Regions from separate parts of the Cupriavidus sp. a3 genome, predicted to be linked through region 1. Evidence: predicted binding sites of a transcription regulator. Region 1 holds the regulator's gene; the other holds the start of a gene.
What was found. The regulator NrdR, encoded in region 1, represses ribonucleotide reductase genes. The targets are predictions, from matches to a motif close to CACNANATNTNGTG.
Positions count from the first base shown of each region.

Region 1 (3,407 bases):
CGCACCAGCAGCACATCGCTGTTCGCGACGCCGTGGCGGGTGCACGTCGGCACTTCGGCGATGCCCGGCTGCCCGCAGTCGTCGGCGCCGCTGACGGCGGGCGGCGCCGACGCGTCGAGTGTGCCGGCATGCCAGCCGGCCTGGCGCAGCAGCGCGCTCAGGATGGCGAGCGCGCGCTGGCCGCGTTCTTCCAGCAGTACGCGCTCCGCCGCGCTGCGGTAGGCGGACAGTGCCACCTGCCACGCCGCCGTGGCGACGGCGGCGACAATGAGCCCGAGCGCCAGGCCGACCATGGCTTCGGTCAGCGAAAAGCCCTGGCCATGGCGGCGCATCGGAAGCGTTCGTATCGGAAGCGCTCTCATGGCAGCCCCGCGCCGGCACGGTTCAGAGGCAGTCCGGCCGGCCATGGCGCCAGTTCGGCCGACTCTGCCGTCCTGCGCGTGTCATGGCTAGCCTGATCCAGCGCTCGCTGCCAGCCGAGTCCCGTCGGCCCCAGGATTGCGAGCGATGCCAGGCCGGCGGTGAAGATCGCCAGCCCGCAGAGCGATTCGAACAGGATGTATCCGCGGATGGCGCCACGTGGAGGCAGGCAACGAGGAAGACAACGAAGCAGGCAACGAAGCAGGCGGCAGGGCAGGGCGAAGAGATGGTGCATGGCGCGCGGCGTCAGGGCATTTCGGGACCTCCACCGTATCCCGCCGCTGCCGTGCGCTTTGTAGACGCCTGATATGAATGCGCAAAATTTGGTAAGACCGCGATGAACCGGTCGCCAGCGCGACCACGGGCGATGTCATCAGCGTGATGGAAAAGGGCAATATCTGGGTTCCGTAGCCGCCGCGTCCGGACCATGGGCGGCATGACGCTGATCGGGCTGATGGTCGCGGTATCGATCCTCGGCATCCTCGCCGCGATCGCCATCCCCAACTGCACCGAGCATGTGCGGCGTCGCTACCGCACCGATGCGCGCGGCATGATGACCGAGGCGGCGCAGCAGCTGGAGCGCTTCCGCTCGGTCAACGGGCGCGATGACCAGGATACGGCCGGGGCGGCGTTTGCCTTGCCGGCAGCGTTGCGCACCTCGCCGCGCGACAGCAACCGGGTGCGCTACAACATCTCGCTGGTGGCCAGTTCGCTGACGGCGAACGGCTATGTGTGCAGGCCGTGCCAGTCAATGCGGCGGATGCCTGCGGCACCTCCTTGCCGGACCAGGCGGGCACGCGGCTGAACGCGGTCGGCGCGAATCCCGCCGCGTATCTGCAAGACTGCTGGGAACGTTGACGGTGGAGCAGGGCGCTCAGCGCTTGCTGTTGCCCGCGGTCACTTCGGCGAGCACATCGGAGAATTCGGAAACATCCTCGAAACTCCGGTACACCGACGCAAACCGGATATACGCGATCTTGTCGAGCTTGCGCAGCTCGCGCATCACCAGCTCGCCGACCTGGCTGCTGGGGATTTCCTTCTCGCCCAGCGACAGCAGTCTTTCCTCGATGCGGGTGATGGCTTCATCGATGGCCTCGGCCGAGACCGGGCGCTTGCGCAGCGCCAGGCGCATCGAATCCTTCAGCTTGGCGCGCGCGTAGTCGACGCGCGAACCGTTTTTCTTGACGATGGCGGGAAAGAACAGCTCGATCCGCTCATAGGTGGTGAAGCGGCGGTCGCAGGACTCGCAGCGCCGGCGCCGGCGCACGGCATCGCCGTCTTCCGACATGCGCGTGTCGAGCACCTGGGTATTGGAATGACCGCAAAAGGGGCATTTCATGCCGGACCACCTTCAGTTGAATTCCGTCGCCTGTTCCGCATGGATGTCCTGCGCAGGCGGGCGGGTTGGCGAGGCCCGCAAGCCGGACCGCCTGCGTGTGGCAGGGCGCGGCTTGCGGGGCTGCCGGCCACCCTCGCGGGTGGCCTGGAAGCATCAGCCGTAGACCGGGAAACGCTTGGTCAGGGCAGCCACCTGCTCGCGCACGCTGGCGATGTTGGCGGCGTCGTGCGGGTTCTCCAGCACGTCGGCGATCAGGTTGCCGACGATGCGGGCTTCTTCTTCCTTGAAGCCGCGCGTGGTCATGGCCGGCGAGCCCAGGCGCACGCCCGAGGTCACGAACGGCTTTTCCGGATCGTTCGGGATGGCGTTCTTGTTGACGGTGATGTGCGCCTCGCCCAGGATGCGTTCGGCGTCCTTGCCGGTGATGTGCTTGGCGCGCAGGTCGACCAGCATCACGTGGCTTTCGGTACGGCCAGAGACGATGCGCAGGCCGCGCGCGATCAGGGTCTCGGCCAGCACGGCGGCGTTCTTCACCACTTGCTGCTGGTATTCCTTGAACTCGGGGGTCAGTGCTTCCTTGAACGCCACCGCCTTGCCGGCGATCACGTGCATCAGCGGGCCGCCCTGGATGCCGGGGAAGATCGCCGAGTTGATGGCCTTCTCATGCTCGGCCTTCATCAGGATCACGCCGCCGCGCGGGCCGCGCAGGCTCTTGTGCGTGGTGGTGGTGACGAAGTCGGCGTGCGGCACCGGGTTCGGGTAGACGCCCGCGGCGATCAGGCCAGCGTAGTGGGCCATGTCGACCATGAAGTAGGCACCGATCGACTTGGCGACCTTGCTGATGCGCTCGAAGTCGATGCGCAGCGCGAAGGCCGAGGCGCCGGCGATGATCAGCTTGGGCTTCTTCTCTTGCGCGAGCTTTTCCAGCGCGTCGTAGTCGATGTCTTCCTGGGCGTTCAGGCCGTAGCTGACCACGTTGAACCACTTGCCGCTCATGTTGAGCGCCATGCCGTGGGTGAGGTGGCCGCCTTCGGCCAGGCTCATGCCCATGATGGTGTCGCCCGGCTTGAGCATGGCGAAGTACACGCCCTGGTTGGCCTGCGAGCCCGAGTTGGGCTGCACGTTGGCGGCCTCGGCGCCGAACAGCTGCTTGACGCGGTCGATGGCCAGCTGCTCGACCATGTCGACAAACTCGCAGCCACCGTAGTAGCGCTTGCCGGGATAGCCCTCGGCATACTTGTTGGTCAGTTGCGAACCCTGCGCGGCCATCACGGCCGGCGAGGTGTAGTTTTCGGAGGCGATCAGCTCGATGTGGTCTTCCTGGCGCTGGTTTTCCTTCTGGATGGCGGCAAAGACCTCAGGGTCGATCTGGTCGATCGTGAAACGGCTGCGTTCGAACATGGCGAGACTCGTCTGAAAAAAGGGAATCCGATTCAAGCATCGGGGGCATCGGTTAGGGCGCGCGGGGAAGGCTAGCGGCGACCGGCGCCGGCGGCGCTTTGCAGCCGTCGGCGCAGGGCGCACCCTGCTTCCCATTCGCTGCCCAGGCGAGCGGCAGGCGTGTGAAACAACACGCCAGAGAACTTGCGCTTCCTCGTGGTAGTGCCCACTGACTTCGCCAGTCGCGCAAGATGGAATGGTTGCGCGC
Region 1 is NZ_CP170643.1:952,457-955,863, forward strand. Features, by position in the region: gene ACAD63_RS04480 (PilW family protein) at 1-332, opposite strand, end outside; gene ACAD63_RS04485 (hypothetical protein) at 359-655, opposite strand; gene ACAD63_RS04490 (type IV pilin protein) at 857-1,225, shown strand; gene nrdR (transcriptional regulator NrdR) at 1,295-1,759, opposite strand; gene glyA (serine hydroxymethyltransferase) at 1,913-3,160, opposite strand; ZMP/ZTP riboswitch at 3,294-3,395, opposite strand.

Region 2 (3,407 bases), 400 kb from region 1:
CAGTACGCCCCCTGGGGCGCGCCGGGCATGTGGGCGCCGATGCCGCCCGCGGCGACACCCACGCCCGCAGCCGTGGCCGAACCTGCTGCCGCGCCACAGGTTGCCGCACCGCCCGCCACCCAGCCCGAACCCGAGGGCGACGCCACCGAGCGCGCCTGCCGCGGCATCGTCTTCCCAATCGACCTGCCGGCCCGGCTCGAAGCCGTGGAGCGCGAACTGATTTTGCAGGCACTGGCGCAGACCAACTTCAACCGCACCGCTGCCGCGCCGCTGCTCGGCCTGAACCTGCGCCAGCTGCGCTACCGCATCCAGCAGCTTGGCATCCGCGAAGCCATGGACGCCGCTGACCGCGGCGTGGCCGAGAACAACGGCGACGGCGCGGGCGAGGGCACGCCATGACGAGGCCCAGCCAGCCCAATCTGCCTGCACAGGTGCGTGCCTTCCTCCCAGACGCAGACGGCTGGGTACCCGCCGCCCGCCGCGTGCCGTCGCCCAATTTCGACGAACGGCCCACCGGCATGCCCGTGGACCTGGTGGTGCTGCACAACATCAGCCTGCCGCCCGGCCAGTTCGGCAGCGGCGACATCGAAGCGTTCTTCCAGAACCGGCTCGACCCGGACAAGCACCCGTTCTTCGCCACCATCCACCAGGTCCAGGTGTCCGCGCACTTCCTGGTGACGCGGCAGGGCGAGCTGGTGCAGTTCGTGCCGTGCACGCAGCGGGCCTGGCATGCCGGCCAGTCCGACTTCTTCGGCCGCACGCGCTGCAACGACTTCTCGATCGGCATCGAGATCGAGGGTTGCGACGACCTGCCGTTCACCCCCGCCCAGTACGACACCGTGGCCGCCCTGGTCCCGGCCCTGATGGCGGCCTACCCGGTGCGCGCGATTGCCGGCCACAGCGACATCGCCCCGGGGCGCAAGACCGATCCCGGCCCGCATTTCGACTGGGACCGCTTCGCCGCCGGTGCAGCAGTGCCGCCAGGCATGTTGCCCTATCGGCATACCACGGGGTGATGAATTCGTAACGTCATTCCCCATGGTCGTGCGCCCCTTTTTGGCACACATGCCCCAGGCAGGTTAGGGGCTATCGCATGCTCGCAACAATCAAAAAAATTTTTGTGAAATGTGCAGTTGCGAACGGTTTCGCTGAAACCCTTGTGTGTACTAGGCTCCCGGGCATGTGGCGCTGCCGCACGCGGCGGCCCGACCGCGAAACGACCCCGAAATAACGGTTGTCAAGACTGGTCATTCGGATTCGTTTCACTATACTTAGCCAAGTTTTCAGCAGTACCCACTATATCTAGTAGTCAAACCGGGGAGCTGGCCCAAGTGTGAGGTGCCGGTTGCACAGCGAGTGCAACCCGTCCGGAAACCTCCGCAAAGCTAGCGAATCACAAAGAGTCCCTGGCGAAATGTTCACGCAAAGGCAGTTTGTCCGTGCGCGGTCACACCGAAACGGATCCTTCTTTCCGCCGCATTTCGCCAGGGACTCTTTTGTCTCTTAAATCCAGGGTAAAAACAGGACTTCACATGCAAACGGCCCAGAACGAACTCACCACGGGTGGCGCCGCCGCCGGCGTTGCCAGCCAGGCACCGAACGCACAGACCTCCAGCGCCGCTTCCACCAGCTACCCGGATCACAAGATCATCCGTCGCAACGGCGCCGTGGTGGCGTTCGAGCCGTCCAAGATCAACGTCGCCATGACCAAGGCCTTCCTCGCCGTCAACGGCGGGCAGGGTGCAGCTTCCGCGCGCGTGCGCGAGATCGTCGAGCAACTGACCGACAGCGTGGTGCGCGCGCTGGTGCGTAGCCGCCCGAGCGGTGGCGCCATCCATATCGAAGACGTGCAGGACCACGTCGAGCTGGCCCTGATGCGCTCGGGCGAGCATGAAGTGGCCCGCGCCTACGTGCTGTACCGCGAGAAGCGCGCCCAGGAGCGCGCCAGCGCCAGCGCCCAGGCCGTGGCCCGCGTGCAGCAGTCCGGCATCCAGATCAATGTGACAGACGCCGGCGTGACCAAGCCGCTGGACATCGTCGCGCTGCACGCCCTGATCGACAACGCCTGCTCCGGTTTGGGCGATGCGGTCAGCGCCGAGCCGATCCTGAAGGAAACCCTGAAGAACCTGTACGAAGGCGTGCCGATGACGCAGGTGTACGACTCCGCCATCCTGGCTGCGCGTACCCTGATCGAAAAGGACCCCAACTACAGCCAGGTCACCGCCCGTATCCTGCTGCACACCATCCGCAAGGAAATCCTGGGCGCCGAAGTGACCCAGACGGAGATGTCGGCCCGCTACGTCGAGTACTTCCCCAAGTTCATCGCCCGCGGCATCGAAGCCGAGCTGCTGGACGAAAAGCTGGCCACCTATGACCTGGCCCGCCTGGGCGCCGCGCTCGACGCCGGCCGCGACTTCCAGTTCAACTACCTGGGCCTGCAGACCCTGTACGACCGCTACTTCCTGCATATCGATGAAACCCGCATCGAAATGCCGCAGGCCTTCTTCATGCGCGTGGCCATGGGCCTGGCGCTGAACGAGAAGGACCGCGAAGCGCGCGCCATCGAGTTCTACCAGCTGCTGTCGTCGTTCGACTTCATGTCGTCCACGCCGACCCTGTTCAACTCCGGCACCCGCCGCTCGCAGCTGTCGTCGTGCTACCTGACCACCGTGTCGGACGACCTGGAAGGCATCTACGAAGCGCTGAAGGAAAACGCGCTGCTGTCCAAGTTCGCCGGCGGCCTGGGCAATGACTGGACCAACGTGCGCGCACTCGGCTCGCACATCAAGGGCACCAACGGCAAGTCGCAAGGCGTGGTCCCGTTCCTGAAGGTAGTGAACGACACCGCTGTCGCCGTGAACCAGGGCGGCAAGCGCAAGGGCGCCGTCTGCGCCTACCTGGAAACGTGGCACCTGGACATCGAAGAATTCCTGGAGCTGCGCAAGAACACCGGCGACGACCGCCGCCGCACCCACGACATGAACACGGCCAACTGGATCCCGGATCTGTTCATGAAGCGCGTGATGGAAGGCGGCGAGTGGACCCTGTTCTCGCCCGCCACCTGCCCGGACCTGCACGACAAGGTCGGCAAGGAATTCGAAAAGGCCTACCTGGGCTATGAAGCCAAGGCCGCCAGCGGCGAACTGAAGCTGTTCAAGAAGCTGCCGGCGCTGCAACTGTGGCGCAAGATGCTGGGCATGCTGTTCGAGACCGGCCACCCGTGGATCACCTTCAAGGATCCTTGCAACATCCGCAGCCCGCAGCAGCACGTCGGCGTCGTCCACAGCTCCAACCTGTGCACGGAAATCACGCTGAACACCAACGACAGCGAAATCGCCGTCTGCAACCTGGGCTCGGTCAACCTGGTGGCCCACCTGGCCAAGCAGGCCGACGGCTCGTACGCGCTC
Region 2 is NZ_CP170643.1:555,156-558,562, forward strand. Features, by position in the region: gene ACAD63_RS02640 (sigma-54-dependent transcriptional regulator) at 1-399, shown strand, start outside; gene ampD (1,6-anhydro-N-acetylmuramyl-L-alanine amidase AmpD) at 396-1,016, shown strand; gene ACAD63_RS02650 (ribonucleoside-diphosphate reductase subunit alpha) at 1,533-3,407, shown strand, end outside.
Region 2: ACAD63_RS02650 (ribonucleoside-diphosphate reductase subunit alpha) is a predicted target of NrdR. The motif match lies at 1,295-1,308, and genes of this name have one in related genera.